Linked DNA regions of Microterricola viridarii. The protein of the gene in region 1 interacts with the protein of each later gene in a pairwise test. Links are inferred from orthologs where the notes say so. Each region holds a gene or a part of one and is shown on either strand. Other genes may lie near its edges.

Region 1 (5,768 bases):
GCATCCCGGAGCCCTCCCACGTGCTGATCGCGATGGGGCGGAGCGTGGAGGAGGCCAGGGGTGCCCTGCGGGTCACCCTCGGGCACACCTCGACGGATGCCGACGTCGACGCCTTCCTCGCGGCGCTGCCCGCCGCATACGCCCAGGCGGCCACCGCCGGCCACGCCGACCGGCAGACCTCCTTCGACCTGCGCTGAGCCCCGCCTGCCCGCATCCGGCCGAGGCGTTCGCCCAGAGAGCCGCGTTTACACTGGGACCATGAAGGTTTTGGCAGCAATGAGCGGCGGCGTTGACTCGGCAGTGGCGGCGGCCCGCGCCGTCGAGGCGGGGCACGAGGTCGTCGGCGTGCACCTGGCGCTCAGCCGGATGCCCGGCACCCTCCGCACCGGCGCCCGCGGCTGCTGCACCATCGAGGACTCGATGGACGCCCAGCGGGCCGCGAACATGATCGGCATCCCGTACTACGTCTGGGACTTCTCCGAGCGCTTCAAGGCCGACGTCGTCGACGACTTCGTCGCCGAGTACCAGGCAGGCCGCACCCCGAACCCGTGCATGCGCTGCAACGAGCGGATCAAGTTCGCCGCGCTGCTGGAGAAGGCGATCGCCCTCGGCTTCGACGCCGTCTGCACCGGCCACTACGCCAGCATTGTGCTGGACAAGGACGGCAACAAGGAGCTGCACCGGGCCAGCGCCTGGGCCAAGGACCAGAGCTACGTGCTCGGCGTCCTCACCGCCGAGCAGCTCGAGCACGCCTACTTCCCGCTCGGCGACACCCCGTCCAAGGCGGAGGTCCGCGCGGAGGCCGCCGAGCGCGGCTTCAGCGTCGCCAGCAAGCCGGACAGCCACGACATCTGCTTCATCCCCGACGGCGACACCCGCGGCTGGCTCGCCGACCGCGTCGGTGCCGAGACCGGCGACATCCTCGACCGCACCGGCGCCGTCATCGGCAGCCACGAGGGCGCGGCCGCCTTCACCGTCGGCCAGCGCCGGGGCCTCCGCCTCGGCATGCCCGCGGATGACGGAAAGCCCCGCTTCGTGCTCGAGGTGCGCCCCAAGGACAACACGGTCGTCGTCGGCCCGAAGGAGGCGCTGGCGATCGCCGAGATCGCCGGAAACCGTTTCACCTGGGCGGGCGTCCCGCAGCAGAGCCCCGAGACGCCGTTCGACATCGAGGTGCAGATCCGCGCCCACGCCGACCCGGTCCCGGCCGTGGCCGTTGTGCGTGACGGCGAGCTCATCGTCACCCCGGAGACGCCGCTGGACGGCGTCGCCCCCGGCCAGACGGCCGTGATCTACGTCGGCACGCGCGTGCTGGGCCAGTTCACCATCGACCGCACGGTGAGTGCCGTGCCGGTCGGCGCCGCCTAGGACGCTCGAGACCTCCCCGTCCGGAGCGGATCGGGAGGCCGACGGCGGATCGGGAGGCGACTTCTGGTCGAAAGTTGCCGCCCGATCTCCCGATTGCCGCCGCATCCGGCGTCTCTGCCGCTGGCTGGAGGGAGCGCCAGCGACCGAAGTCCTGACACGGCGTGAAAGTGGGAGGCTTTCGACGGCCTCGACTCGCTGGGCTGTGTCTGCGGGTACTCCTAGACTTGTTCTGTGAGCGAGACGGCTGAAGTTTTTGACATCGCGGACTTCGAGTCTGCCCGCGCCGAGTCGGAGGCGCTCCGCGAGCGCATCGAGCGGCACCGGATCGCCTACCACTCGGAGGGCGTCAGCCTCGTCAGCGACGCCGAGTACGACGCCGACATGCACCGGCTGGAGGCGCTGGAGCGGGCGTTCCCCGAGCTCGCCGGCCAGGACAGCCCCACCCAGCAGGTGGGCGCCGCGCTCGTGGACAGCGGCTTCCCGCCGCACGAGCACGCCGAGCGCATGCTCAGCCTCGACAACGTCTTCAGCATCGAGGAGTTCGAGGAGTGGGCAGGCAAGACGCTTGAGGCGGCCGGTCGCCCGGTGCGCTGGCTCAGCGAGCTGAAGATCGACGGCCTGGCGATCAGCCTCGCCTACCGCGACGGCGTGCTCGAGACCGCGACCACTCGCGGCGACGGCCGCACCGGCGAGGACATCACCGAGAACGTGGACTGGATCCCCGTCATCCCGCGCACCCTGCAGGGCGAGAACTTCCCGCCGTTCTTCGAGGTGCGCGGCGAGGTGTTCATCCGCACCGAGGACTTCGCCGCCATGAACGAGCGCCAGCACGAGCTGCAGGCGGCCTACGCCGCCGATCAGCGCGCCAAGGGCAAGGCGGAGGAGGAGATCACGACCCGCTACGCCGAGTTCGCCAATGCCCGCAACGCGGCCGCCGGCAGCCTGCGGCAGCGCCGCTCCAAGAAGACGGATGCCGAGCTCGCCCTCATGCGGGAGCGTCTCGGCCGCCTCTCCCTCTACCTGCACGGCATCGGCGCCTGGCCGAACCCGCCCGTCGCCGCCCAGTCAGAGGTGTACGAGCTGCTGGCCGGCTGGGGCCTGCCCGTCTCCCCGCACAGCCGGGTCTGGGACACAGCCGGAGAGGTGGCCGCGTTCATCGCCGACCGCGGCGAGCACCGCCACGACATCGAACACGAGATCGACGGCATCGTCGTCAAGGTCGACGAGCTCGAACTGCACGCTGAGCTCGGCGCCACCAGCCGGGCCCCGCGCTGGGCCATCGCCTACAAGTACCCGCCGGAGGAGGTGCACACCACGCTGCTCGACATCGTCGTCGGCGTCGGCCGCACCGGCCGGGCCACCCCCTACGCCGTGATGGAGCCGGTGAAGGTGGCTGGCTCCACCGTGCGCCAGGCCACCCTGCACAACCAGGAGGTCGTCAAGGCCAAGGGGGTCATGATCGGCGACACCGTCATCCTCCGCAAGGCCGGCGACGTCATCCCCGAGATCCTCGGCGCCGTCATCGAGAAGCGCGACGGCACCCAGCGCGAGTGGCAGATGCCCGCGAACTGCCCGGAGTGCGGCACGCCGCTGCGCCCTATGAAGGAGGGCGACATCGACCTCCGCTGCCCGAACGCCCGCGGCTGCCCCGCCCAGGTGCGCGGCCGGGTCGAGCACATCGGCTCCCGCGGCGGCCTCGACATCGAGGAGCTCGGCGAGGTCTCCGCGGCCGCCCTCACCCAACCGCTGGTGCCCGCCGTGCCGCCGCTGCCGACCGAGGCAGGGCTGTTCGAGCTGACCATCGAAGACCTGGTGCCGATCGAGGTCGTCGTGCGCGACGCAGAGACAGGCCTGCCCAAGACGGATGACGACGGCAACGTCAAGGTGCGTGCGCCGTTCCGGCGCAACCCCACCCCGGTCGAGAAGAAGTCCGGGGCAGAGCGCCTATTCGCCTCCAAGTCCGCGGCCAACCTCATCGCCGAGCTGGAGAAGGCCAAGACCAAGCCGCTCTGGCGGATCCTCGTCTCGCTGAACATCCGCCACGTCGGGCCCGTCGCGGCCCGCGCCCTGGCCGACCACTTCGGCTCGCTCGACGCCATCCGCGCCGGGACCGCCGAGGAGCTCGCCGAGGTCGAGGGCGTCGGCGGCATCATCGCCGAGTCGGTGCTGGAGTGGTTCGAGCACGACTGGCACCGCGACATCATCGACCGCTGGGCGGCCGCCGGCGTGCAGTTCGCCACCCCCGGCCACCCTGGGCCGGGCGCCGCCGCGGCCGCCGGGGGAGTGCTGGCCGGGCTGAACGTCGTCGCAACGGGCAGCCTGGACGGCTTCACCCGGGAGGGCGCCCAGGAGGCGATCATCGCCGCCGGCGGCAAGTCGGCATCCAGTGTCTCCAAGAACACCGACTTCGTGGCGGCCGGCCCCGGCGCCGGCTCCAAACTGGCCAAGGCCGAGGCGCTCGGCATCCCGGTGCTCGACGCCGACGGCTTCCGATTGCTCCTCGCACAGGGCCCGGCCGCGTTCTCACAGGCCACGGAACAACCCGAGGAATAATCACCCCCGTTCAGGGGGTGTACTGGCAGGATCAGTTCGGCCCGTCGTCGCCTACGATGATGGATAGCGTTTGCCGGAACAAGCGTCTGATTCTGAGCGCTGAGGGGACTTGCCGGGCATGCTCGCCGTCGTCATGTTCATAGCCTCGGCCAACGCTGCATTGAGCGGCGTGGCCGAGGGCTTTGTCATGCACGAACCCGTGAATGTCATTCAGAATGTTGTTTCCTCCGAGCCCGCCACCCCCCTCGATGCCGGGCTCGACCGCCGCGGGCCCGCCGCCGAGTCCCCGCGCATGGTGGCCTTCGACGAGGCGGCGCTGAACCGCATCGGCGGCATGAGCCTGCTGCGCGGTGTCTCCCAACTCAGCCCCCGCGAGATCATCCGCTATGCGGAGCGAAACCCAACCGAACTGGATGCCGTGCGCGACGCGCGCATCGCGCCGAGTGAGGTCGGGGCCTGGTGGCTCAGTACCCCGGGGCAGGCGCAGGCGGCGCTGGCCGAGGCCGCCCCACAGTTACTCGGCTCCCTGGACGGGGTCCCGGCCGCAGTCCGCGGCCCGGCCAACGAGCGCGCGCTGCAGCGGGCGATCGTCGACACCAGGGAGCGGGCGGCATCCGGCATCGGCAAGGGCGAGCGTCGAAGACTGGGCCAGCAGCAGCGCATGCTCGAGGCCATCTCCGGGGCGCTGGAGAGCAAACCGGGGGAGCCGGAGCGAACACTGCTGGAGTTCGACGAGCGGGAGTCGGGCCGTGCCGTCATCGTGATCGGCGATCTCGACACGGCCGACTACATCAGCTACCTCGTCCCCGGCATGTACTTCTCGGTCCAGCAGCAGATCCGCGACTGGACGGACACGGCCGCCTCCCTCGCCGTCGAGCAGCTGCACTGGCTGCAGGATCAGCCCCAGGGCGATGGGCCGCCCCGGGTCGCCACCGTCGCCTGGCTCGGCTACCAAACCCCAGACCTGCTGACCATCGGCAGCCTCGAGCTCGCGGAGCACGGCGCCGATGCGCTGGAATCCTCCTGGCAGGGCATCCGGGCCACCCGCGGCGAGCGGCAGCCCTACCTCACCGTCCTCGCCCACTCGTACGGCTCCACCGCCGCGCTCATCGCGCTCGAGCGGCACAGCGAGCAGATCGACGCCCTGGCCCTGATCGGCTCGCCCGGCAGCGCCACCCAGAACGCCCGCGACCTCGGCGTCGCCGGCGACAACGTCTTCGTCGGGGAGGCTCGCTGGGACCCGATCGTCGACACCGCCTTCTACGGCAGCGACCCGGGGTCGCCCTCCTACGGCGCGGTGCGGATCGGCGTCGGCGGGGGCGTCGACCCGCTCACCCAGAAAGAGCTCGCCGGGTCCGTCGGTCACAACGCCTACTTCGCCCCCGGCAGCGAGTCCCAGCGCAATCTCGCGCTGATCGGCATCGGCCGTGGCGACTGGGTCACGGATGGCGGAACGCTGCCTCCCGGCACCATGCTGGCGACGGCGCGCTAGCCTGTCCGCATGAGCGACAAAGCTCCGAAGAAGCCGGCCCGCGACACCGCGGGGCAGGAGACGACCGGCCCGTCACGCCGGCGGTTCCTGCAGGCGACGGGCATCGCGGCCGCCGGATTCGCCGTCGGCGGTGCGACGGGCGGCGCGATCGGCGCCTCCATCGGTCTGGCCGCCGGCGCTGAGCGCGACAGCGACGATTTCACGCCGCTCGACGCCCGCAGCGCGCCCGGCTTCGACCACCTCGTGGTGGTGATGGGGGAGAATCGCTCCTTCGACAACCTGCTCGGCTTCCTCTACACGCCGGGCACCCTGCCGCAGGGCCAGACCTTCGACGGGCTCGCCTTCGGCGACTACT
Region 2 (4,511 bases), 650 kb from region 1 along the record:
GCGCCAGAAACAGCTGTGAGGTGACTGAGCGAGCTGGTCTTCATCGCCTGGTCGAGGTCCTCGTCGACCGCGCTGGTGTCGCCGATGGCGAGGCCGGGCAGCAGGCGACTGCCCTCCCCCGGTAGACGAGCCGCCGCCTCTCGGAATTCGGCACGCAGCTCGGCCGCCCACGCCAGGTACCAGGGCGGCGTCGCGTCGAGTGTGAGCGGCCCGGTGCCGTAGGCGCGGAAGGCGTCCGGCTCGCCGGTACCGTTCAGCACGAGGCGGGCGGTGAGCGACACCCGGGTGCCGATCTCGAGGGCGGCGGTTCCGGCGGGCGGCTCGGCGAACGCCCGCACCGGGACGGCAAGCCGGCTGATCGGCCCCGCGCGACTCTCCTGCGCCGACTCGACCCGCAGCGCGAAGCGCACGCGTGTGGCGTCCCCGAAGCCGAAGGCCGAGCTCTGTGCCTGCGGCATCGACAGCACCATGCCGCTGAGCGTGACGGGCCGGCCGCCTTCCGCGGCGGCGAGCAGCGTGACCGGTTGGCGCTGCGGGGCCTGCACGGCCGCCGCGGTGCTCACCAGCGCCGCCGCGCTCAGGCAGAGGGCGACGAGCGGCAGCCATCCGCCGTGCGGATTCCCGCTGCCGCGACGACCCAGCACGATCGCCGCCACCAGCGCCAGCACGGCGGCTGTCCACAGCGCGGGCGCGAACGGCCAGCCGGGCAGCCAGATCGCCAGCAGGGCGGCAGCCCAGGCGGCGAGAGCCGGCAACAGCGCCCGGGTCTTCACACCGTGACCTTGTCCTTCAGGCCGTCGAAGGTCTTCGCGCCGATCCCGGTGACGCTGCGAAGGTCCTCCACCGTGCCGAAGCCGCCGTTGGCCGCCCGCCAGTCAAGGATCCGCTGGGCGAGTGCCGGGCCGATCTGGGGCAGCGTCTCCAGCTCGGCCTGCGTGGCCGTGTTGAGGTTGATGAGCGGCAGCGCACCGGCGCCCGCAGCACCACCGGCTGTGCCCCCGGCACCACCGGGCGAGACCGCGGCCTGCGGCGGCGCCTCGCCGAGCCGAGGCACCCACAACTGTTCGCCGTCGCTGAGCGCGCGCGCCAGGTTGACGCCAGCAGGGTCGGCGTCGTCGGCGAAGCCGCCGGCCGCCGCGATGACGTCGACGACACGGGAACCGGCCGCCACCTGGTACAGGCCGGCATCCGCCACCGCGCCCCAGACGTGCACGTAGAGCGGCGCCTCCGCCACGTCGGGACCCCCACTGGCGTCGGGCGCATCGGGCGCACCGGCGCTCGGCGCGATGCTGCCCTCGCCCAGCGGAATCGTCTCATCGGCCCCGGCGGAGCCGAACGCCGACACGAGCACGGCGGCGACGAGCGCCACGAGGAACAAGACGATGGCTGCCCCGACGCCCAAGCGGGTGCGCGCCGACGACACCCGGGCGGACGGCGCCAGCTCGGCCGGCGGCCCCGGTTCGCCGGAAGAAGACTCCATTCCCGCAGCCTAGGAAGGCGGCGGCCGGCTCAAGCGGCCACGCCATCCGCTGTGCACAACAGCGGCGCCTCCCCCGCATGTGCAGGAGAGGCGCCGTCGACGGTGCGGAGAGGTGCGACCTAGCCGCGGATCGCGATGTTCACGAGCTTCGGCGCGCGCACGATGACCTTGACGATCTCGCCCTCGCCGATGGCCTTCTGCACGGCGTCGGATGCCATCGCCAGCGCCTCCAGCTCGGCATCGGTGATCTGCGGCGAGACCTCGAGGCGGTCGCGCACCTTGCCGTTGACCTGCACGATGGCGGTGACCGACTCGGCGACGAGCAGCGACTCGTCGGCGGTGCGCCACTGCACGAGGGCGACAGAGGGCTCGAAGCCGAGCTTCTCCCACATCTCCTCGGCCAGGTATGGCGCGAAGAGGTTGAGGGCGAGCGCGGTGGTCTCGGCGGCCTCGCGCACGGCGGGGTCGGCGGCGCCCGCGCCGGAGTCGATTGTCTTGCGGGTGGCGTTGACGAGCTCCATCAGGCGTGCGACGACGACGTTGAACTTGAACGCTTCGGTCAGGCCAGGCGCATCGGCCAGGAAGCGGTGCGTGACGCGGCGGAGCGCCGTGTCGCCCGTGGCGGGGTCGACGCCGGGCTCGCTCGTGACGTCGTTGGCGATACGCCAGGCGCGGGCCAGGAACTTCGCGGAGCCGACGGGCGAGACCTCTGCCCAGTCGATGTCGTCCTCCGGCGGGCCGGCGAACGCCATGGTCAGGCGCACGGCGTCAACGCCGTGCTTGTCGACCTCTTCGGTGAAGAAGACGATGTTGCCCTTGCTCTTGCTCATCTTGGCGCCGTCAAGGATGACCATGCCCTGGTTCAGCAGCGCCTTGAACGGCTCGGTGAACTTCAGGTAGCCGAGGTCGTGCAGCACCTTGGTGATGAAGCGCGCGTAGAGCAGGTGCAGGATCGCGTGCTCGACACCGCCGACGTACTGGTCGACGGGGGCCCACTTCTCGGCCTCCTTCGGGTCGAACGCCTGGGAGTCATCGTTCGGGTTGAGGAAGCGCAGGAAGTACCAGGAGCTGTCCACGAAGGTGTCCATGGTGTCGGCGTCCCGCTTGGCCGGGGTGCCGTCGACCGGGTTCGGCACGTTCACCCAGTCGGCTGCGCCGCCGAGCGGCGAGGTGCCCTTGGGCTTCAGGTCGAGGCCCGCGGCATCGGGCAGCAGAACCGGCAGCTGCTCGACCGGCACGGGGTGCTCGGTGCCGTCCTCGCCGTGGATGATCGGGATCGGGGTGCCCCAGTAGCGCTGGCGGGAGATCAGCCAGTCGCGCAGACGGTAGTTCTTGGTGGCGCGGCCGCGACCCTCTGCCTCGAGGATCTCGATGGCGCGCGGGACGGCCTCGGCCTTGCGCAGCCCATCGAGCGGGCCCGAGTTGATGAGGGTGCCGTCGCCGGCCAGTGCGACGCCGGTCTCGCTCGGGTCGTTGCTCGCGCCGTCTTCGTTGGTGTTCGGAACGTCGAGGACGACGCGCACGGGCAGGTCGAAGGTGCGTGCGAAGTCGAGGTCGCGCTGGTCGTGCGCGGGCACGGCCATGACGGCGCCGTGGCCGTAGTCGGCCAGCACGTAGTCGGCGGCCCAGATGGGCAGGCGCTCACCGTTGACCGGGTTGATGGCGTAGCGCTCGAGGAACACGCCGGTCTTCGGCCGGTCGGTCGCCTGGCGCTCGATCTCGCTGCTGTGGCCCACCTCGGTGAGGTAGTCGGCGAAGCGCTGCTGCACCGCGGCGCTGGTGCCCTCGACGAGCTCGGATGCCAGGGCGGCATCCGGGGCGACGACCATGAACGTGGCACCCCAGAGGGTGTCCGGGCGCGTGGTGAAGACGGGGACGCGCTCCTCGCGGCCCTCGATCTCGAACTCGACGTCGGCGCCGATGGAGCGGCCGATCCAGTTGCGCTGCATCTGCAGCACCTTGGACGGCCAGTGGCCCTCGAGCTGGTCGAGGTCATCCAGCAGCCGGTCGGCGTAGTCGGTGATCTTGAAGTACCACTGGGTGAGGCGCTTCTTCACGACCATGGCGCCGCTGCGCTCGGAGGTGCCGTCGGCCAACACCTGCTCGTTGGCGAGGACGGTCTGGTCCACCGGGTCCCAGTTGACCCAGCTCTCCTTGCGGTAGGCCAGGCCGGCCTTGTACAGCTCGAGGAACAGCCACTGGTTCCACTTGTAGTACTCGGGGTCGCTGGTGTGGATCTCGCGCTCCCAGTCGAAGCTGGCCGCGTAGAGCCGCATGCTCTTCTTCTGCTGCGCGATGTTGTCGTAGGTCCAGCCGCGCGGGTCGATGCCGCGCTTGATGGCGGCGTTCTCGGCGGGCAGGCCGAAGCTGTCCCAGCCGATCGGGTGCATCACGTTGAAGCCCTGCTGGCGCCAGTAGCGCGCGACGACGTCGCCGAGCGCGTACACCTCGGCGTGGCCCATGTGCAGGTCGCCGGAGGGGTAGGGGAACATGTCGAGCACGTACTTGCGGGGCCGCTCGTCGTCGGGATTGCTCGTGCTGAACGGCTGGAGCTCGTCCCAGATGGGCAGCCACTTCTTCTGGAGGGCGGAGAAGTCGTAGACCTCTTCGTCGTCGTGCCTGCTGCTCGCGGAATCCTGCTCGTGTGCCACGTGACTCTCATTCAATTGCGGATGCGGGTGAGGGAGCGCCTCGGCTCAGCGCCCGCGGCCCGGAACGGCCGCATATCCCAAAGCTCTAGCGTACTCAATTGCCGGGCCCGCCTCGAATGGGCTGGCCTGCCGAGCCGATCACTCAGGCGTGAAGATGGATTCGATCGTTGTGTCGAAGTGCTCTGCGATCTTGAAGGCGAGGGCGAGACTGGGTGCGTAGCGCCCCTTCTCGATGGAGATGATCGTCTGACGGGAGACACCGAGCAGCTTGCCGAGGTCGTCCTGCGAGATCCCACGAGCCTGTCGCAGAGCCAGCAGAGAGTTCTTCATGCGGCCCGATTGATGCCTCGGCGAAGGATCGCATACCGTGCCCAGAAGAG

What was found.
Region 2: the proteins of ligA (region 1) and leuS interact in binary tests that used the Escherichia coli proteins (3 or more experiments, as listed by UniProt). The link is inferred for Microterricola viridarii from one-to-one orthologs.

The regions. Positions count from the first base shown.
Region 1 is NZ_LT629742.1:1,880,374-1,886,141, forward strand. Bases 1,225-4,260 are described here. They hold ligA (NAD-dependent DNA ligase LigA), read left to right. Parts: upstream 1,225-1,599; coding sequence 1,600-3,921; downstream 3,922-4,260. Other genes in these bases: mnmA (tRNA 2-thiouridine(34) synthase MnmA), read left to right, coding at 1,225-1,368; BLT62_RS08555 (alpha/beta hydrolase), read left to right, coding at 4,121-4,260. Also shown: BLT62_RS08540 (cysteine desulfurase family protein), read left to right, coding at 1-197; more of mnmA, read left to right, coding at 259-1,224; more of BLT62_RS08555, read left to right, coding at 4,261-5,413; BLT62_RS08560 (alkaline phosphatase family protein), read left to right, coding at 5,423-5,768. UniProt on the Escherichia coli protein: DNA ligase that catalyzes the formation of phosphodiester linkages between 5'-phosphoryl and 3'-hydroxyl groups in double-stranded DNA using NAD as a coenzyme and as the energy source for the reaction.
Region 2 is NZ_LT629742.1:2,530,073-2,534,583, forward strand. Bases 1,366-4,511 are described here. They hold leuS (leucine--tRNA ligase), read right to left. Parts: upstream 4,132-4,511; coding sequence 1,600-4,131; downstream 1,366-1,599. Other genes in these bases: BLT62_RS11600 (ComEA family DNA-binding protein), read right to left, coding at 1,366-1,480; BLT62_RS11610 (helix-turn-helix transcriptional regulator), read right to left, coding at 4,270-4,461; BLT62_RS11615 (hypothetical protein), read right to left, coding at 4,458-4,511. In the rest of the region: BLT62_RS11595 (ComEC/Rec2 family competence protein), read right to left, coding at 1-773; more of BLT62_RS11600, read right to left, coding at 770-1,365.